Regions from separate parts of the Fontibacillus forbon genome, predicted to be linked through region 4. Evidence: predicted binding sites of a transcription regulator. Region 4 holds the regulator's gene; each other region holds the start of a gene.
The links. Region 4 encodes Rex, which represses fermentation and respiration genes when NADH is low (regulators of the CRP and FNR family bind a similar motif). Its sites were predicted from a motif close to TTGTGAAATATTTCACAA; they were not measured.

Region 1: ACLB09_RS07235 (DUF2249 domain-containing protein) is a predicted target of Rex. The motif match lies at 1,954-1,971, and genes of this name have one in related genera.
Region 2: ACLB09_RS13325 (phosphoketolase family protein) is a predicted target of Rex. The motif match lies at 4,063-4,080, and genes of this name have one in related genera.
Region 3: ACLB09_RS04370 (polymer-forming cytoskeletal protein) is a predicted target of Rex. The motif match lies at 3,217-3,234, and genes of this name have one in related genera.

What each region holds. Positions count from the first base shown of each region.
Region 1 is NZ_JBKGFV010000002.1:116,934-122,323, reverse strand. Features, by position in the region: gene ACLB09_RS07245 (metal-sulfur cluster assembly factor) at 1-70, opposite strand, end outside; gene ACLB09_RS07240 (hypothetical protein) at 88-1,329, opposite strand; gene ACLB09_RS07235 (DUF2249 domain-containing protein) at 1,350-1,910, opposite strand; gene ACLB09_RS07230 (multicopper oxidase domain-containing protein) at 2,024-3,007, opposite strand; gene ACLB09_RS07225 (helix-turn-helix transcriptional regulator) at 3,318-3,680, shown strand; cobalamin riboswitch at 3,754-3,948, shown strand; gene metE (5-methyltetrahydropteroyltriglutamate--homocysteine S-methyltransferase) at 4,117-5,390, shown strand, end outside.
Region 2 is NZ_JBKGFV010000003.1:259,533-264,922, reverse strand. Features, by position in the region: gene ACLB09_RS13335 (AAC(3) family N-acetyltransferase) at 1-702, opposite strand, end outside; gene ACLB09_RS13330 (tetratricopeptide repeat protein) at 761-1,162, opposite strand; gene ACLB09_RS13325 (phosphoketolase family protein) at 1,641-4,025, opposite strand; gene ACLB09_RS13320 (GntR family transcriptional regulator) at 4,270-4,992, opposite strand; gene ACLB09_RS13315 (MATE family efflux transporter) at 5,079-5,390, opposite strand, start outside.
Region 3 is NZ_JBKGFV010000001.1:941,889-947,278, reverse strand. Features, by position in the region: gene ACLB09_RS04390 (hypothetical protein) at 1-6, shown strand, start outside; gene ACLB09_RS04385 (carbohydrate kinase family protein) at 20-910, shown strand; gene splB (spore photoproduct lyase) at 1,005-2,033, opposite strand; gene ACLB09_RS04375 (transcriptional regulator SplA domain-containing protein) at 2,030-2,293, opposite strand; gene ACLB09_RS04370 (polymer-forming cytoskeletal protein) at 2,591-3,130, opposite strand; gene ACLB09_RS04365 (response regulator) at 3,276-3,899, opposite strand; gene ACLB09_RS04360 (sensor histidine kinase) at 3,865-5,390, opposite strand, start outside.
Region 4 is NZ_JBKGFV010000001.1:805,763-811,152, reverse strand. Features, by position in the region: gene ACLB09_RS03755 (AAA family ATPase) at 1-519, opposite strand, end outside; gene ACLB09_RS03750 (hypothetical protein) at 512-1,045, opposite strand; gene ACLB09_RS03745 (cell wall elongation regulator TseB-like domain-containing protein) at 1,321-1,806, opposite strand; gene ACLB09_RS03740 (amidohydrolase) at 1,867-3,165, opposite strand; gene ACLB09_RS03735 (redox-sensing transcriptional repressor Rex) at 3,143-3,805, opposite strand; gene dinG (ATP-dependent DNA helicase DinG) at 3,842-5,390, opposite strand, start outside.

The DNA of each region.
Region 1 (5,390 bases), on a different contig from region 4:
CAATGTTGACGCCGAGTTCGGGATCATAAACTTCCTTCAGCCATTCGCGGATTTGCTCTGTTCTATCCATGTTATCCATACCTCCATTTATCGGGAAAATACGAGTGCAATAAGTGAAATATAAGCAAGGGAAACCAGTGAAAATGCAACGCCGGATATGGCGATGACGATCTGGGAATCAAACGCGATTCCTGCCAAGACGGCCAGAATGGCGACGGCGATCAGCGTCAGGCCAAGGCTCGCTTTCTTTTCGTTCAATAAATCGGCCATCACGGGTGTGCCGGGCTTGCCGACCTGTTTGCCATATTTGTGGGTCCACCACAAAAAAGGAACGATTTTGGACGAATAGCACAGAATCATGAAAGAAACCCAGCCGCTCAGATAAACCCAGCCTACCATCAAGAGAGTCTTCGTATTCAGCAACTGATCCGGTGACCCTGCGAGCTTCAGCAGGAGAGCGACGGCAAAGACCGCAAAGACTTGATTCCCGTAAAGCGACCAGCTAATCCCGGTTCCGGGATTGCGTTTATGACGCTTTTTGCGGATTTGCAGCAAGTGAATATTGTACGTAACCAAGGCAATCACAATGATCAAGAGGGAGATCCACAACACTCTGTGGTTTAGACCAAACAGGAAAGAGATGGTCCCCAGCAGCACGCCGGCATTCCATAATGCCAGAGTGACGTATTGCAACCGGGTCTTATAGTCATGGGACAGGAAGAACATCGGGAACAGTTTATAACTGAAACCGGTGATTAGCAGGCCAAACCAGCCGAGCGTCCCGAGCCAGATATGCGCGCCGAACAGATTCTCGTGGAATTCGCCGAACCAGCCAGTGGCGAAATCCAGGCCCATGGCCATGCCGAACAATCCCGTCAGTAAAAGGTAGAGCACGGCGCAACCCGTACTGATCGTAATTGAATTCCATTTGGCTGCCCGGATTAAAGTCACGGCCATGTTCCAGGCAAAGACGATAATTCCGGCGAAGGCCAGGGTGGCAAAACCGGCGATCCAGGATATTTCCCCTTGAATAAAGCCGAACAGAAGGCCGAAGAGGCCGATGGTAAAAAGGAAATAATGGATGTAACCAAGCCGTTCGCTGTAAATATTCGATTGCAAAATGACGTTGATCAACTGATAAACGGCTCCCATGGCGAACATGGTTGCCCAGCCGAGCACGAACAGATGGACGTGAAACCAGCCGGTCGGGCCGCGAATCCCTTCCCCGATCCAACCGGTCAGCGACATCACCGACGTCACGTGAAACAGCACGAAGCCGAAAATTCCAGTGATGATAAACAGGAAGGGGAGACGTGACATGGATGACATGGCTTAACCCTCCTTATACTTTAAGCTTTGGTGATCGTTACTTTTGCCGATCCGTCCGGTTGTTCTTCAACGGTGAACGGGCAACCCATACTGTTCAGTTCCTCAATAAGAAATACAGGGACCCTGTCATTGTGGATCAGGACCCGATCTCCCGGGCGGCTGCGATCAAGAGCGGCAAGCGTGCGCATCATCGGCTGCGGCGGCTCCAGGCCGCGGTTATCCAGTTCGATCACCTTCGTTTGATGATCAGCTTCGGCGGAAAGGGCCTGATCCGAAGAAGTTGATGCCGGCTTGGCATCTTCCTTCCCGGTGGTTGGCTGCTCGTCAAGCCAATGCTTGTTCTTTTTGTTTACGAACGTCGTAATCCAGTGTTCCTTATCCTCCTGCTGAGATTTACCCGCATAACCCCGCATTTTCAAAAAACCAAGCAACGGTGTAGGCTTAAACGTGGCATGCAGGACGAAAATATCGTCTGCTTCCAGTGTTTTAACGGTATCCATGATTAGCTGGAACGGTTCCAGCTTTTTGCGCAGCTGGTCTCTGACGTCCAGTTCCACGATTTTTGCTTCGTCTCGATTCATTTGAATCACCTCTATCTCATTATAAAATGGCTGTATTGACGGATTGTGATTTCTGTCACAGGCTTTGTTGCAGGTTTCAAAATCCCTTCGTCTCGATTCATTTTGCGGTTTTACTAATGGGTCATCGTGGGCTCATGCGTGTCTTTGCCGTCTTTCGTAACCCGCAATATGGCCGTTGCTCCTTTTGAGGCATGCTTTAGCTGATGCGTAAGAATTGGGTAATCGCCTTCCTCCGTCACCGTAAATTCAACGACAGCCGATCCTCCTGCCGGAAGCATAACGGTCTGTAACCCATACATGATGTTTTTCGGATTGCCGTCAATGTAGACCCTGTCCATCGTCGTTCCTACAACATGGAAAGATGATACTTCGTTTGGCCCCACATTACTGACATATAGCCGGATGTTGTCTCCTACTTTGGCGAGAAGCGGGTGGTTTTTCAGCGTAAAGTCATCCCCGTTAAAAACGACATACTCCGGTTCTTCATTCATAAAAGCGTCCTCATCATGCTCCCGATACCACTCGCTTTGCACGATCGTAAATTCCCGGTCGATCTCGGCATCCGTCGGATAGCCGGTTTTCGGTTCCACGATGATCGTTCCGTACATGCCGTTTGCCACATGCAGCAGGACAGGGCTTGTGCCGCAATGATACATAAAAATACCGGGGGTATCGGCGGGATAAGTAAAGGTTCCTTGTTCGTCCGGCATAACGTCTACGAACTTTTTGCTTGGCGCGGCGTGAACCGCATGGAAATCCATCGAATGCGGCATGTCGGGATCCATATTTTTCAGCGTAAAGCTCAGCGTATCCCCCTCCTTAACCCGGAGCACTGGACCGGGAACCGTTCCGTTAAAGGTCCAGGCGTTATAAAAAACGCCTTCCGAAATTTCCACATCCGTTACCTGGGCGGTCATTTCTATATGAACGGTGTCGCCATCGCGATGGATAACCGGTTCTACCGGGTGCTGATTGACTTTTTGAACCTCCTGTTCCGGTTCGGATTCGCTGACTTGAGCCGGGGGAGGAGCAAGCCAGACCACCGAAATTACGATGAGGCAGGATAGGATGAAAAAGGCCGATTTCGCAATTTTCATAGGGGCGAACCTCCTTGAAGAAAATACAATTTCAATAACTTAAGATTAAGATGAATTCGGACCCCCCCTTGTGACGGAAAGCACATTTTCGGACGTGTCGGAAATTCGTAACATCTCTTATTGCTATTATTTCAATATATGAAAAATTCACAATAGAAATTCAAATCCCCGTTCCAGTTACTCCGAATATAATCCATCATATCTCCTTTTCTAGAAACCTATCATCCATGTATAAAAAGACAATTAATCCAACTGTTGTGAATATTTCATATATTGGGTATATTTAAAGGAACGGGGGTGAGGTGAGCGAATGGCATTCATGATTGCCCAAAGGGCGTATATCAAATTGTATCTGATTACTAAAGTGGAGCATCGCAGAGGATACGGATATCAAATACTGGAAGAGTTGAAGGAAGAATTCAAACCGTTCGGCTATGTGCCACCGCAAAGCGAGATTTATCGCGCTCTCCATGAGTTGGTGCAGGAAGGTGTTTTGTACCGGACCAAGCAGTTGAAAGGAAACGATCCGAGTGTGGATTTTCAGGAAATCGTCTTATACCACTTTACTGATGACGGTGCGGAGAAAGCAGCACTATACAAGAAACAAATTAAAACGGACCTCGACCGCTGCATCGGCATGCTTCATAAGGCGGTAGCGGATAATTTCGTTTGAATTAATCCGAATCCGATAAGATTACTGTTGAATTATGTCACAACAATCGGTAGTATTTAGTGCATATTCATAACTGAATATTGTGGGAATAGGTGTTCCAGCCGCGGCTGGAGCTTAAAAGGGAAGTCCGGTGCAATGCCGGCGCGGTCCCGCCACTGTAACAGAGAAGTCGTGATGCGTATCATGCCACTGGTGTCCAGGACACCGGGAAGGCTGTATCCGGCGATGATTCTGGAGCCAGGAGACCTGCCTGTTCTAGCAACACTGCTGTACCTACGGGAGATAGGGAGGTGTTAAAGATCGAGCCATCGCATCTGTATACGAAGGTCTTCTTTAGCATTGACTAGAGAAGGCCTTTTTTGTGCAGCTTTATTCATTCGTTATTTGTGTCAATCAATCAACCAACCGGTAAGGAAAAGAAGGGGAGGAATGAGATTTGAACAAGATATTGAGCGGCAATTCGGGCTATCCTAGGATCGGTAGAGAGCGGGAATGGAAAAAGGCGATCGAGGCTTTTTGGAGCGGAAAGATCGGTGAGGAGGACCTGCACGACCGGCTTGGCGAAATCCGCCGCAATCACTGGAAATTGCAGAAGGAAAAAGGGATCGACTTGATACCGGTCGGAGACTTCACCTACTACGATCAAGTCTTGGATACGGCCGTGATGTTCGGGCTTGTTCCGGAACGATTTGAATACCATGGCGGGCCGGTGCCGCTCGCTACATACTTTGCTATTGCCAGAGGCAACAAAACCGCTGCAGCCAGCGAAATGACGAAATGGTTCAACACGAACTATCATTATATCGTACCCGAACTTGAGGGAAGAGAGCCGGAACTGACGGTGAATATTCCGCTGTCTTACTACCGGGAAGCCAAGTCGGAGTTGGGGATCGAAGGCAAGCCGGTACTGTTGGGGTTGTATACTTTCCTTAAACTGTCCAAAGGCGCTTCAAACCGTCTTCAGGAGTGGGGCCATAAACTGCTGCCATTATATGTGCAGGTTTTGCGCGAATTACAGGACGAAGGTGCAGCCTGGGTGCAGGTGGATGAACCGGCACTGGTCACCTCGGTATCGGAAGAGGACTTAAAGCTGGTTCAAGAGATATATGAAACCATCTCTCGTGAAGTCCCGGGGTTATCAATCTTGCTGCAAACTTATTTCGATGCCGTAGAAAAGTATGAGCAAATCGTTGCTTTGCCGGTGAAAGGAATCGGTCTTGATTTTGTGCATGGAAAAGAGGGGAATTTACAGGCGCTTCGTCAATTTGGATTTCCTGCAGACAAAACGTTGGCGGCTGGTGTGGTCGACGGGCGCAACATTTGGCGTACCGACCTTCCGGAGACCCGGCAATTGTTGAATGAAATCGGGACATTAACTTCATCCTCTGCGGATCTTATCATCCAGCCGTCTTGCAGCTTGCTTCATGTGCCGGTATCCGCCAAAGCAGAAACGGGATTGCCTCCTGTATTGCATGAAGCGCTCGCTTTCGCGGAAGAAAAACTGGAGGAGATTTCGGCTTTATGCCAGGCGGCAAAGACAGGATCGACTCCGGCCTTGTTTGCTGCAAACAGCGATGCTTTGAAGCTTTTGTCCACGGATGCTTCGCGTAGCCGTAAACAGGTTCAGGATGCGGTTCTTACGATCTCCCAGCAGCCATCGGAACGCAGCAGCGAGTTTGTCCGGCGCCGTTTGAAGCAGCAAGCCAAATG
Region 2 (5,390 bases), on a different contig from region 4:
AAGGATCTCCGTAGTCTTGACCGTATCGCATACCAGTACTTCCGCATCCCCCAAACGGGCACGGCTTAGCGCGCCTTGCTCTTCTAGCACGCTCTCGACTTTCCAAAAATGCTCCGACCAGGGCAGTCCAGAGTGGCGCCGCGAAGGCACTGAAATTTCAGTTCCGTCTCCCAGCACGGTATATAGCTGTTCATGTTCATCCGTCATTCTTCCCGGGATGTCCACCCATTCCTCGATGCCGTGGATGAACGTATTTCTGCGCAGGTCGACACCTACGAGTATAATGGTAGCCTGCCTGTCGAGCAGTTTTCCCCAAGCGGACTGACGGTAACAAGGCGTATCCCAGCGTTCATCCCCGGTCGTAAACTCAGCCGCGTCCTTGCCGAGCGCAGCTACCGAGTGGGTCGGGTGAAGCGAGCGAATCACGCCCGGACGCTTGCGGAACAGCTCCGGAAGAATGCCGACGCAGACTTCGGACGTCTCGACGTAAAATTTGGGATTATCGGCATTAATAGTGGACCAGGTATGGGTGGGCAATACCAGTAATCCGTCTTTCATATACTCCAAAAGCGCATCCAATACAGTGTCTGCTCCTCCATCCACTTCCCCGATCTTCTTCATTGACGAATGCATAAGCAAGGTGCCTTGACGACGGATCCCCGCATCCTCTAGTTGCTTCATCAAGGATAACTTCGTGTGCATGACAAACCTCCGGCTGTATGTATTTTCAATCCTCTTATTGGACGATACACGGCTCGCCTTATTGGTCTTCCTCGTCTTCGTCCTCGTCGTCGGCGTTTTGGGCTTGGGCCAACTCTTTCCGGCTCCATTCCAGAAACTCGATCGTATCTTCGTCCTCCGGATCCATTTGATGCGCGATTTCGAATTCTTTTACCGCTTCCTCATTCTGATCCAGATAATAATGGGCATACCCTACGCGGAAATGCCAAAGCGCATTATTCCGGCCCTCTTCGTCAATCTTCATGAACCATTTGAGCGCATCTTTATAACGTCCCAGGTTATTCAGGGCTCTCCCCAAATGAACGGCCAACTCATCGTCGATCAGCGGAGTGGGAACTTCATTGATCCGATCCACGATTTGTTGGTATTCGTCGGCTTCATGCCAATCATTCAGTTGCGTAATCAGTTCTTCTCTTGTCATTGCTAACGCCTCCCGGATACAACATCCTAACTATTCTACTAATTAATACTTTACCATTTCTATGACAGGTTTCCTAATGTCACTCCTTCGCGTGGTTCGGACGTTTTGAAAAAGGATCTGCGATCGGCGGCGTAATGGACAGCAGACCGTTCCATTGAACGAGGGGAGCGGTTGCCATTTATTCGCTCCGCTGAAATAGCGCCTTTTTGGGTCGCTATTTCAAGCTTTTGGGGCACCTAGCCAGAAATAGCGGACTTCTAGGCCCTTATTTCGAAGGGCAATGACGCATTGAGCCCTATTGGCCGGATTGGATTAAAATAACGGCCCAAATGGACGCTATTCTCAAATGCCTCGCTCATTTTAGGAAAATAAGGGCTAAATAGGGCACTATTTAAGGTTCACATTGATTATTAAAAAAATCCCACTCATCAAGGATGAATGGGATTCATTAGTAAATGTGTTGAGGGCAGCGGCCCTATTATTTCAGTTCCTTCCAAACCCAGTTTTCCACTTCCGGCAAATCGAAGCCTTCTTCGCGAATGTATTCATGATGCTTCTTTACCATTTGATCCATTTCATCCGCGATGGCTGCGTACTTGTCTGCTTCGGGCAGGTTCAGCACCGCTTCCTTCACCAGGTCGAAACGGTCCATTTGGTTCAATACCCGCATATCGAACGGGGTCGTGATGTCGCCGTTCTCGCGGTATCCGTGCACATGCAGGTTATGATTATGACGCTCAAAGAACAAGTCCTTGATCAGGCCTTCATAACCGTGGAAGGCGAAAACAACCGGTTTGTCTTTGGTGAAGAAGCCGTCAAATTCCTCGTCGGACAAACCGCGCGGATCCAGCTTTTGGCTTCTTAGCTTCAACAAGTCGACCACGTTGATGTAACGGATTTTCAGCTGCGGCAATTTTTCGTGCAGAATGGAGATCGCCGCCAAGCTTTCCATCGTCGGTTCCGTCCCGGCGGAAGCAAAGACGATATCGGGCTCTCCGCCATGGTCCGTGCTCGCCCAGTCGATGATCTTCAAGCCTTTGTCGACCAATTCCTTGGCTTCGTCCGCCGTAAACCATTGCGGACGCGGATGTTTCGACGAAACGATCAGGTTGATCTTTTGGCGGTCGTTCAAGATCGTGTCGAACACGGCCAGCAAGGAGTTGGCATCCGCCGGTAAATACTCACGGATGAATTCCGGCTTCTTGTCCGCCAAGTGGCCGAGCAGACCCGGGTCTTGGTGAGTGTAGCCGTTATGGTCCTGCTGGAACACCGTCGATGTTGCCACGATGTTCAACGAAGGAATATCCGCGCGCCAGCCTTGGTCCGTTGCTTTGCGCAGCCACTTGAAGTGCTGCGTGATCATCGAGTCGACCACCCGCAAGAAGGCTTCATAGCTTGCGAAGAATCCATGGCGCCCGGTTAATACGTATCCTTCGAGCAAGCCTTCCGCTTGATGCTCGGACAATTGCGAATCGATGACGCGGCCATAGGAAGACAAGAACTCGTCGTTCGGCTCGATAATCCGGTCCATCCATTGGCGTTTCGTTACTTCAAACACGGGCGCCAAACGGTTGGACATCGTTTCGTCCGGTCCGAAGATTCTGAAGTTTTTGTTGTCTTCATTCAGGGTTACTACGTCTCTTACGTATTTGCCGAGAACGGACATGTCTTGCGCCACGACTTTGCCCGGAACAGAGTTATCCAGAGCATAATCGCGGAAATCCGGCAAAGCCAAGTTTTTGATCAGGTTCCCGGCATTGGTCACCGGATTCATCCCCATGCGTCTGTCGCCTTTAGGCAGGATTTCGGCGATTTCAGGTTTCAGGCGGCCGTTGCCGTCGAAGCACTCTTCCGGTCTGTAGCTTTTCAGCCATTCGATCAATGCAGGGGCATGCTGCATATTCTTTTGGTCCACCGGAATCGGAACCTGGTGGGCACGGAACGAGTTCTCGTTCGGCACGCCATCCCATTCCTTCGGACCGGTCCAGCCTTTCGGAGAACGGAAGACGAGCATCGGCCATACCGGACGGGTAAGATCGTTGTTTTCGCGGGCGTTCTTTTGAATGGCTGTGATTTTTTCGATAATGGTATCCAGTACTTTCGCCATTTCCGGATGCATTTGCTCAGGGTCCGAGCCTTCCACGAAGAACGGTTCCCAGCCCATACCTTTGAAATAAGCGGTGATTTCCTCATTGCTTTGGCGGGATAGAATTGTCGGGTTACTGATCTTGAATCCGTTAAGATGGAGGATCGGCAGAACGGCGCCGTCCGTGACCGGGTTAATGAACCGGTTGGAGAACCACGATGCCGCAAGTGGTCCGGTTTCGGCTTCGCCATCTCCAACGACGACCGCGGAGATCAAATCCGGGTAATCCAAAATCGCCCCAACGCCATGGGACAGCGAGTAGCCTAACTCGCCGCCTTCATGAATGGAGCCCGGGGTTTCGGGAGCCGCATGGGATGCGACGCCGCCCGGAAAGGAAAATTGCTTGAACAGCTTCTTCATGCCAGGGATATCCTGCGTGATTTGCGGATAGATTTCCGTATAGCTTCCGTCCAGATAAGAGTTCGAAACCATGACCTGACCGCCGTGTCCAGGGCCCTCAATGTAAAACATGTTCAAATCATATTTGTTGATTACGCGATTCAGATGTGCATAGATAAAGTTTTGTCCCGGAATCGTGCCCCAGTGTCCGATCGGCTTTACCTTGACGTCCGAGTCCTTTAAGGGTTCTTGCAACAAAGGGTTGTCTCTCAAATAAAGCTGGCCTACCGAAATGTAATTGGTTGCGCGCCAATAAGCATCCAGCTTGGCTAAATAAGTTTTAGAAGAATAATCGACTTGCGTAGCTGACAGTACCATGTTCTCCACTCCCATACCTTTATCTTTGTACGTTCAATTGTGAAACAATTCACTATCTATCTGTATCTATCATAACGACTTTTTCAGGAAAATGATACGGTCCAATTTTGTGAAATATTGAACATAGTATGAATATTGGAGGTTATCAATTTGTTTTTTCGCCTTATAAAGGAAGAAATTAAAATATATTGAAAATTTGAAGACAAAAAAATAAGACTGAAGCTTTCTTCAGTCTTTAGTCTTATCATTGTACCGATACAAAGGTATTGAATTTCATGTATTTGTAGTGAAACCGCATATGGGAAAACTCAAAAGGAGTTCCGTTATCGAGGAAGAAAATGCCTTCCATGATGCCTACCGGCTCATTTTCCTCCAGCTGCAGCAGTTCCCGGTCATTCGGGTTGGACGGCTCGGCAAAAATGGACAAAAACGACTTGGTCACGGCCAGGTTGTGCGCATCCTCCAGATAATTGAAAATGGACCCTTCGATGATGGTCTGGTTGAGATTTTGGACGATCTTAATCGGGATATACCCGGTTTCGATCATGAAAGGTTCGTCTTCAAACAACCGCAGGCGTACGATTCTGTACACGAAATCATGCGGCTCCAGGAACAAATCGCGCTGCAATTCTTCCGTCGGAGGAATGACCTCGAAACTCAGCACTTTCGTCTTCGGCTTGATGCCGTGCATGTGAAAATTATCGGTAACGCCCAGATTGGAGCCTTCATAGTTAAAGATCGATTCATTCTTTATATATAAAGGATTAATAAAGGTTCCCGACCCTTGTTTTTTAAAAATAATCCCTTCATGCTCCATCTTCGTCAAAGCACGTTTAATGGAGCTGCGGCTAACTTGATAGGTCTCGCTAAGGCTCCGCTCATCCGGCAATCTCATGTTGTCAAACTGACCGGCAAAAATTTTAGCCTTGAGGTCATCGATAATTTGCTTATAGACGAATTCCGCCATATCGTACTCCTTATCAGATCTTTATCGCTTCATCTACTCCATTCTACCATTTTTCAATTTCTTTCGGAATCATTTTACTCCCTTGCCTACATCTCCTTCTTCAATCCATCTTCTATGTTAATTTTCTTGGTGTAGAATACAAACAATATCATCCCCAAGAGGCAGGTTATGACTTCCGTAATCGTCATGGACCAGACGACGCCATGCAGCCCGAAAACAAGGTGCAAAACAATGACGACCGGGATAAACAGAACCCCTTGCGCCACCGCCATGACCGTACTGGGCACGCCTTGGCCGGAGGCTTGGAAAATCCCCGTAAACAGCCCCGTGAATCCGTTAAAGAGAGCCGATAGCAACATCGCGGCCAGAATATATCCCCCTATCGAAAGAACCGAAGG
Region 3 (5,390 bases), 140 kb from region 4:
TCCTGAGGAGGAACTGAACATGCTAAACGTACTAATTTTAGGCGGGACCACCTACGATACCGTTATTTCGCTCCCCCATCTTCCCGAGCCCGTGCCGCAAACCATTCACTTTGCCCCCTTTCATGAAGCTTTAGGTTCAACCGGTGCAGGCAAAGCGCTGAATCTAACCCGATTGAATGTACCCTGCATCCTGCATTCCATTATTGGTGACGATCCATACGGTCAATTCATCAGCAATAACCTTCGGCAAGCCGGAGTTAAGTTTCATTACGATCTTGATCCGAAAGGAACGGAGCGGCATGTGAATCTGATGGATCAGGAGGGCAACCGGATCTCCATGTTTATTACGCAGTCCTCGGTTCAGCCTCCGCTGAATATGGTATTTCTTGAAGAACTTATTCGTGATTGCGATCTCGTCGTGTTGAATATTATCAACTACACGAAACCATTGATCGGCTTGTGCCGGAAATACAACAAACCGATCTGGACCGACCTGCACGATTATGATGGGAGTAACAGCTACCATGAAGATTATATTGAAGCCGCAGACTATTTTTTTATGAGTTCGGACAATATGGAGAATTACAGAAGCGTTATGGAAGCTTTACATCGTAAGGGGAAGAAACTGATTGTTTGTACTCACGGCAAAAAAGGGGCGACCTGCCTGAACGAAGACGGCGTGTGGATCGAACGCGGCGTAATTGAAGATTACGAATATAAAGATGCCAACGGAGCGGGAGACAGCTTTTTTTCAGGATTTTTGTACGGTTATTTGCATAACAAGCCTGTCGAGAAATGCTTGGATTTGGCCACGATTTGTGCCGGGCTTTGCATTACCTCCGAACAATTGGCCTTTCCGGAATTAACTGAGGAACTGATTTGGCAGGAGAATGAGAAATATTTCGAGTAAACCTGTTCAGACTGCAAAACCAATAGAGTCGGACGCCTGCCATATACATTCGTGTCCGACTCCGCTTTGGGCCCCGTAACTTATTTTCTTATTTTCAAGTGAAATACTCCAGCTTCGCTTTAGGGAAAAATTTCTCCATATAGGAATAGAGATGGCTTTTCAAATCTTCTTCTTCATCCTTTTGGTAAATGTATTTGCCGATCCCGTATTTCCCCCATTTGTATCTTCTCTTTTCTTCGTCAAGCTCCAGTTTGGTTAACGGATAGTTTTTTTCAATGACCCGTTTGGCGGGTTTGGTGAACCGGTGCTGTATGAATTCGAACGTAATGTCGTCCCGCGCATCGGCCGGCAGTTCGGCATCCAGGCGTTCAAACATATGGTGATACCCTTCTTCCCAACCTTCATGAAGATAGATCGGCGCTACGATAAATCCGAGCGGATATCCGGCTCTGGCGACTTTGCCCGCCGCTTCTATTCTTTTGTCCAACGGGGATGTGCCGGGCTCAAAGTTTTTGATCACGTAATCGGCATTGACGCTAAACCGGAATCGCGTTTTCCCTTGATGTCTGGCGTCCAGCAGATGGTCCACATGATGAAACTTCGTCACGAACCTCAATTTTCCGAACTCCGATGATCCAAAATGTTCGATCGCCTTTTTCAGCGTGTGCGTAAGATGATCGATACCTACAATATCCGAGGTGCAGGAGGCCTCGAATCGGGTGAATTCCGGAGCTCGTTCCTCCATGTATTTATCTGCGGCTTCCAGAATCTCTTCTACATTGACATAGGTTCGGATATAAGGCTTGCTCCCCATCGTCGTTTGCAAATAGCAATAATGGCAGTGGCCCATGCACCCTGTCGCAAATGGGATGGCGTATTCCGCCGAAGGCTTGGACGTATCGAATTTAAGCGTTTTTCGGATGCCGACGACAAGCGTGGATTTGGCTACCCGGTATCTCTGAAAGTCATTATCGCCGGGAAGATTTCTTACCTGATTATGAGAAGTCGTGTAACGAATCTCAACATCCATTTTTTCAAACTTGTCCAGCAGTTCCTTTCCGAGCGGGTATTCCAGAGCGTCCGGTTCAAAATAGACAAGCTTGGGGGTGAAAGGGTTGTTCATTGAAACATTCCCTCGGAAATGCCCCCGAAATAATGTTGATACGCTTGCTCCGCCTCTCCAGCCGTTGCGTAAACAGCCATTTCGCTCGATAAAGGATAGTAGGTTTCGTACAGAAACAAAGCGAGCTCCCCCGGTTGTTCCGGATGATTGACGACGGCGGCTTCCTGGATGTTGGCTACATCCTGGGTATGCGGATTACGGTAAAACACGTAGACGATATCGCCGGCCTTGTAGTTCCCGTATTCTTGATGTGAATTCATGATTTCACCCTCTTGTCCTTATGATAGTTAGTCTATAGGATGGCCATAAATTACAAAATAAATAATTACTGAAAACAGGTAAAAAAGCACCCATTAGCGCCTTCCCCACCTCTCTTGACATGGATTTAACATCCGCGGGGCGCATTTACAAAATCATCGTCGGCATTTATTTATTACTAGCAATATGAATACATACATAATGAGCAATAAACTGAGCTACTACAAAAAAACCTGCAGCCAGCGGCCCAACCGGGCATGGCTTACAGGCTTTATTCATTATTCTTGCGGTTGAAACTATTATTTTACTTCAGTGGTTCCGGTCACTTTGCCGTCGATTTTGGCGGATGCTTTTACATCTTCGCTAGCAAAGTAGATGTTGCCGTCTACCGTAGCTGATTCATGAAGATTAAATCCGTTTGCTTCAACATAAACGTCGCCTTTGATCGTTCCGCCTTGGACTCTCAAATTCTCGCTTTGTACTGTAAATTTAGGCACAGTCAAAGTGTAATTAGCTGTGATGTTGTGATCCGCATCTTGTGCATACAGAGCGACTTTGCGGTAGATGTCACCGTCCGCTGCCCCTTTATCATGGAATTCGCCGGATACGACAACATCTTTGTCGATCGTCAGATCGTTGAGAATCGCGATAATCCAGGTTCCTTTGTCGCTTACTGCGTTAACGAAAGCGTCCCCTTCATTAACGATCGATGCCGTTGTCACAACATCAGCATTCTCGCCAGCCGCATTTTTATTGGCCGATCCTCCATCATTGTTCCCGCAGCCGGACAACAACGCCAGGGCAACTCCCGCTACCAGCAAACCTTTGAAAAACTTCACAGTGATTCCCCTCTCTATTATTTTTAATGAGTACAATGTGATTATAATTAGAATTACGTCTACATAATGTGATTTTTTTCACTTCCATGTGATTTATTTCACTACAATTTCATTTAAAAATAACCCATTTCTCCATGGATTATCTTTATTGCTGCGCCTGCCCCAAAATCCCGAGTTCATAGCCTTTGGCCACGGCACCGATTCTCGTTTTGGCTCCCAGCTTTTGAATGATGGAAGTCAGATGATATTCAACGGTCCGCTGGCTGATAGCGAGTTCTTTTGCAATATCCTTGTTTGTCAATTCTCGGGCCACCAGGTTTAAAACCTCCCGCTCTGTTGCAGTAAGCTTGTCCATTTGAGCCCTTTTGAACACTTTCTCGGATACCAGAATATGACCGGATACACTCTGGATAATCGCATTAATGATTTCATGATAAGTGGCTTGTTTCGATAGATATGCGTTAACGCCCAGTTCGTAAGCCTTTCGGTAAAACTCGTCATATACGTAACCTGATAACATAATGATCTTCAAGGATTCGCCATACCGTTTCTTCAAAAGATCTGCCACCTCAAAACCGTCCATGTAAGGCATGGACACATCCATTACCAGCACATCGGGCATATATCGTTCGATTTGCTCCAGAAGGAGCCGCGGATCATTTAAAGCCGCGTTTACGGTTATATTAGGTTCTTCTTCCAGCCGCCTCTTTAGTCCTTCCATGACCAGAGGATGATCATCCAGCAGAACTACCTTGACCTGGTTTTCCATAATACTCCTCCCCTTCGTTTTGAAGTAATTTCAAGGTAACGACGGTTCCTTCCCCCGGCACGGAATGAATATCCAGTTCCCCGCCCAGATACCCGATCTGGTTACTGACGGAGATCAGCCCGAAGTGTTTGCTTTCCTGCGCATTTCCGCGATGATACAGATCGGCCGGATTGAAGCCTCTTCCGTTGTCACTCACCTTACAATAGATGCCTTTCTCGAGCCTGCACCGGACATGAACTTCAAGCCGGGTTGCCTCTGCATGCTTTATGACATTATTCGTCAACTCGCGGATCATGCGAAACAGGTTTGTCTTTAACAAATGGTTGGGCGGTAACGCGGGTGCCCATTCATATTTAAGCTCCGCCTCTAATCCCTTTTCTCTGCAGGAACGCATCAGCCAGTTCAACGATTCTTCCAATCCGGCTTTATCTACTACATGGGGATACAGTTCATCGCACATGGACCGGATCTCGCGTTGGGAGTCATACAGACATTTCAGCCAGGTTTCCACCCGATGGTTGCCCGGTTTTCCCCCGTCGGCAAGCTCTTCCAGATCTCTTGACAAGTATATGAGGTTCTGGAGCAGGTGGTCATGCAGAAAATAGGAAGTACGAATCCGCTCGGCTTGCTGGGCTTCCAGCAAAATCCGGTTTTCAAACCGGATATCGCTGACGCGCCTTTCGTATGCCGCATTCTCCGCTTTCATAAGCTGAAACTCGCGCCGCAGACCGGCAAGCTGCCCGGCATTGGTCAGCAGCCGTAACGCTTCCACTCTGACACTATCAATCAGTTTCCGTTCCTCCGGAGACAAGAGTGAGGAATTACGTTTTGGACCGACGCACACATAACCAAAATCCCGCCCCGCTTCGCCGGAATGAATGGGTTCCAGGTAGCTGAAATCAAAATGAGTCTGCATAAAAACGGGGTCAGGCCGCTCTTCCTCATTAGGAAGGCGAAGATTTTTATATTCACCGGAGCCCTGAACAAGTAGTCTAGTTCCGTCATGCCAGAGCAAACATACTCCGCTTACATCCATGAAACTGTATATGACTTCGTTTAGCATATTCAAAATGTCCCGGATATTCTGCGCTTCCGCCAGCTTAATGGATAACTTCAGCTTTTGATTCTCCACCCACTCTTTACGCCGCTTCGTATTTCGTTCCGACCATTTCAAACATATGCGGTAACCGTAAGTAACAGCAATAAAAACGACGAATATGACCGGGAGTCCCCCCGGCTTTGAGATGCTTGAGGCCAAATAGAACAGGATGAATACACTGCCGAAATAAACACTGTGAATCAGTACCCTGGATAAATAGAGTCTCATATCCAAAATACTTCGTTTGCCCAGAACATACATCATCGTAGCCGAAAGAGGAACAAGACCTGTCAGAGCATATTCCGGTGATAGAATGTGGTCCCCCCCTATCAGATCAGGGAGCGCGTACAGAAAAATATATGGCAGCAAGCTGAGATACAATCCGGTAACCA
Region 4 (5,390 bases):
AATAACGGCGTTTTCTTTCTTTTCCTTCGCTGCACGAGTGCGCGCATCCTTGAACAAATCACGGATCCGGCTGGCGCCGACGCCGACATACATTTCAACAAATTCACTGCCGGATGCCGCGATGAACACTGCGTTCGTATACTGGGCTGCCGCCTTCGCCATCAGTGTTTTCCCGGTTCCCGGAGGGCCGGTCAGCAAGATCCCTTTGATCGGTCGGATCCCGAATTTTTTGATCTCTTCATGACGGACCATAAAATCGAGCGCTTCGCGCAGTTCCTGCTTGGCACTGTCCTGGCCGCCGATTTCGTCAAAGGTCAGATTGGCCGAGCCGATCTTCTTGTTTTTCCGTTCTTGAGATGCTGTCGCAACGATGCCTCCCCGCATCTTAACTGCGGCAAACAAGGCTCCAAGCATGATGAATCCGACGAGTAAAGGAATAATATTATATCCGATAAAGGCCAAGAAAATTAACAGAACTGGTACAAAGCCGGCTGCAATTTCAATCATCCACTTACGCATTTGGCCACACCCCCATACTTTGCGGTACTCGAGGCAAAATAATAAACTTGCTCGCTTGTCCATCCGTCAGTGTAATATATACGTTGCGGTCGTCCATTTCCGCTTTCGCGGACAGCCCGCTGTCATTTTGCTGCAACTTGTCCAACGCATCGGTTATGCCGGTATATTCTTTATTTTCCATCGCCTGAGCAATCGGGAATAAAGCTTCCTCCCACAATTCGTTCAGCTCTTGCGATGCCCGATCCTCCACGACCAGCTTCAATTCCCGGCCGCCGATCCATTTACTGCCGTCCGCTTCAATTTGCCGTACTAGACTGCCAAAATCCGTCCCTGGCTCCAAATCGAGTTTCACCAAGGCCTGTTTCTGGTTAATATCTGTTTGTACGCTTTTTACGCCTTCCATTTGATTCACTTTATGTTCAAACGGGCTCTCGACGGCCCACTGCTTATAGGCAAACCATCCTCCGAACAACAACAGTGCGGAAACGGCCACACTGGCAACGATCGGTCCAACTCGCAATTTCACGTAAAAGTCCCCCTTGGTGTAGAGTATTTAGCTTCTGACTCCTAATTCTTAGCACATATATCAATATATCATTTTGTATAATCCAAATATATTAAACGTGTAATAATCATATATAATTTACTTACAAAAAAGAGTATATCACATCGTATATACTATAACGAATGAAGTTGTGAAAATTATTTTAAATTTTTATAAAAAACAGCCTTGGCAGAAGTGCGAACTGATGGTCAGTTCTATCGCTTCTGCCTAAGGCTGTTACTTTTTTTATGCAATATTTACCGGTTTGGCAATGTGAAGACATCGTCAAGCGGTTTCCCGTCGCTAAACCGGAAAAACCGGTAGTAGTGATGTGCCTTCTCCTTGTAAAAGAGCTGCCAAACCAATTCGTCATCGTAAATGCCCGGAACAAGTCTGACAATGGAAATTCCGGGAAGATCATCCTGGATGATTTTCCGGACCTGGGTTTCCGATACGCCTTCGGACAACGGCTTACTCTGCGCCTGCCCTTCGGCCGGCAGCCAGACCATGACCTCTTGGTCGTCGGCATCTTTTCCTTCTACGACCCAGACAACTTCATCCCAAACCGACTTCCATACCTTCCCGGCATTCACCAGTCCGGTTTCCTGCTCCGCCCTTTGAATAGCTTCTCTTTCTCCCTCCCATATATCCTGATGGATATACAGATAAAAGCGGTGAAGGCCAAGGAGCACGAGCACCAAAATCACAATGGAGAGCAGAATCCATTTGGTTCTGTTTCTCAAGCCTCTCTTCCTTTCCCCCATACCGGCGTATTCAAGCCTGTCATGTCAACGTTCGACGTACTATCGGCCAAGCAAGCCTTCAAAAGCGGCCTGTGCTTCATACCGAACTTTCTCTTCGTCCAATGTCAGGCAGGCCCCATGCTTGACGACCTGCTTGCCGTTTACCCATACGTGTTCCACGTCCTTTGGACCCGCTGAGTAAACGGCATGGGAAATATAATCGGTCCGTGGCAGGAAATGGGCCTGCTCCGTATTGACCGCGATAAAATCCGCCTTCATGCCTGCGGCAAGCTTCCCCGTATCTTGAAGGAAGAGCGATTTAGCGCCATACTCCGTACCCATACGAAGGGCTTCCTTTGCAGGGATTGCTGTAGGGTCACCCGATACGCCTTTATGGATCAACGCCGCCAGACGAATTTCCTCAAACATATCCAGGTTGTTATTGCTTGCCGCGCCATCCGTGCCGAGCGAAACGGTTACTCCGGCTTTAAGCAGCTCCGGCACGCGGGCTACGCCGCTCGCCAACTTGAGGTTGCTGCCCGGGTTGTGGGATACGGCCACTTGATGGGTCGCCAGAATTTCGATTTCCTCGTCGGTCAGATGAACGGCATGCGCCAGCAAAGCCGGGCGGCTGAACAATCCGAGATTCAGCAGATGTTGGGCAGGGCGCACGCCGTAATCGGCGACGTTCTGTTCCACTTCGGCCCGCGTCTCGGACATGTGCGTATGCAGCGGAAGATCCAGATCATGGGCGGCTTGAACGATTCGTTCGATGTAATCCGGCGGACAGGTATAAGGGGAATGCGGCGACATCATCGTCGTAATCCGCCCATCCGCCTTGCCATGCCAAGCGCGGGCAAAAGCCACCGCTTCGTCCAGCTTGTGCTGTTGAACTTCCGGCGGGCACAAGCCGATGACGCCGCGTGTCAGCACGGCGCGAATGCCCGATTGCTCGACGACGGCAGCCACCTGGTCCATATGATCATACATGTCCAGGAACGTGGTCGTACCGCCTTTGAGCATCTCCAGAACCGATAACGCCGTGCCCCAGTAGACGTCTTCCCCGGTAAACTTCGCTTCCATCGGCCACATTTTTTCCTGAAGCCAAGTCTGGAGCACCATATCGTCGCCGTAACCGCGAAGCAGAGACATTGCCGCATGACCATGCGTATTTACAAGGCCCGGCATAAACAGCAGGCCTTTCCCGTCAAAGGTTTCGGCTCCCTCCACCCCTTCGGGACGGGCTTCGCCGATGTAGGTTATCGTGCTGCCTTCAACCAGCATATAGCCGCGAATTACCGGGTTTTCCCGGTCCGGAACGGCAAATGTGCCGTCTTTAATCAACCATTTTCGAGTCATGCTCACTATGTTCCTTTCCTCCATCCAAATAATAAGCCAAACTGATCAGATCGGTTGTGAAATCCGCCGCATGAACGCGCACCCCGGCAGGAACCTTAAGGATCGTGGGAGCAAAGTTCAAAATCGCCTCGATTCCGGCGGCGACGAGCTGATCGGCCACGCGCTGCGCTTCCACGTCCGGCACCGTAATAATTCCGATGCGGATATGATTGCCCTTCACGGTTTCGACCAGATCTTCGATCGGCTGGACCGTGATATTGTTGATCTGGGTTCCGATTTTCCCCGGAGACGCATCAAACACGGCGACGATTTTCATATTGTCCTTCAGATACGCGTTGTAATTGGACAACGCTTGCCCGAGATTACCGGCACCGATCAGGGCCACATTAATCTGCTGGTCCAAATTTAAAATTTGCCGGATTTTTTCGATCAGATAGGAAACGTCATACCCGATCCCCTTGCGGCCGAAGTCGCCAAAATAAGCAAGATCCTTACGGATTTGAGCGGGGTTGAGATCCAGCTTTTGCCCCAGCTCCTGGGAAGAAACCGTCGGGACTTCCCGGCGGCTGAGTTCATTAAGAAATCGTAGATACACCGGCAATCTGCGTACTACGGCATCTGAGATTTTTTCCGATTTCATTGGTTATCCCCCTAATAGGCGCGATTTGAAGAACAATTATTGTTCATCTGCGTTCAGCCATTCCGAAATTCGAGGAACCATCTGCCCTAGCGGCATATGCTCCATTTTCGGTCCGGGCAAAGAATATAAAAAGTATTTTCCGTAGTAAGATTCCAAGATGCGTGTATCGTAAACAACCACGATGCCGCGGTCCTGAGAAGACCGCACCAGCCGTCCGAAGCCTTGCTTGAAACGGATGACGGCCTGCGGAACGGACAGCTTCATGAACGGATTTTTCTTCTCCTGCTGAAGCCGTTCGCTCTTCGCTTCCACGAGCGGATGGTTGGGTGGCTGGAAAGGCAGACGGACGATAGCGAGGCTTGTAAGAGCCTCTCCGGGTATATCCACCCCTTCCCAAAAACTGCTGGTTCCGAGCAGCACGGAGGCATTTTGGCCCTGGAAACGGCGGGTCAGCTTGGTCCGGCTTCCGCTGTCCATCCCCTGCCCGATCACGGTGATCCCTTCGGTGGCCAACAGCTCCTTCAAAGGGTCGTAAACCTGTCTTAACATCCGGTAAGAGGTGAACAGAACCAGCATGCGACCCTTGGTGACGATCGCCGTATCGGCGAGGGATTTCACCAGGGTACTTACAAAATGATCGTCACCGACACTGCCCTTGACGCTTGGAAAATCCCTGGGAATAACCAGTAGCGCCTGATCACGGTAATTAAACGGCGAAGGCAGCATCGAAGTAATCAGCTTGTCCTCCTCCGCAGCTTCCCCGAGTCCAAGCTGCTCGATCATATACTGGAACGATTTATCGACGGACAAAGTTGCCGAAGTCATAACTACGCTCTTCTTCTTGTCGAAGAAATATCCCTTCAACTGGGCGCTTACATCGATCGGAACGGCAAAAATTTGCAGCGAGCGGCTGCGGTAATTGCCGTTGCCTTCGATCCAGTACACCGTACCGGGATCCTCCAGCTTTATAAAGAAACGCAGAGCATCGCGTTCACTTCCCAAATCTTTTAGTAAGCCGCTGATATCGGTCATGAGGCTCTCGGATCCATAATCGTTATCGTCTTCCCTCAATTCGTTCAGCAGACGCTCCCCTTTGCGGAGGACGTCCCCGAGCGTAACGTAGATCTGATTCTCGAGTGCGGTGAGCGCGTCCCATGCCTTCGGCTTCTTCTGCGGCAGCAATCGCAACACGAACTGTCCCGGATCGCCCGAAGCCGCGTCGCTCCGTTCGGGCATCAGGGTGAACAATTGTTCGGCCAGCCGGTCCCAATCGTCCTTCACTTCGATCAGCGAAGGATATAAGCCATCGATGACCGAACACCACTCCGCGGACTTCTCGCTCCCGGACTGTTGCAGAATCATGCGCAAGTTCGGGAATTGTCCGGTTTTGCTGTCCTTAAACAACCGGGTCAGCGTATGAACGACCGTAAAATATTTCATCTGAAGCCCAAGATGTTTGCCTGCCACTTCTTCCAAATGATGCGCCTCGTCGATTACGAGACGTTCATAGCCCGGCAGTAACTGATGACCGGCCTGTATATCGGTAAACAGTTTGGAATGGTTCGTAATGACCACATCGGCCACG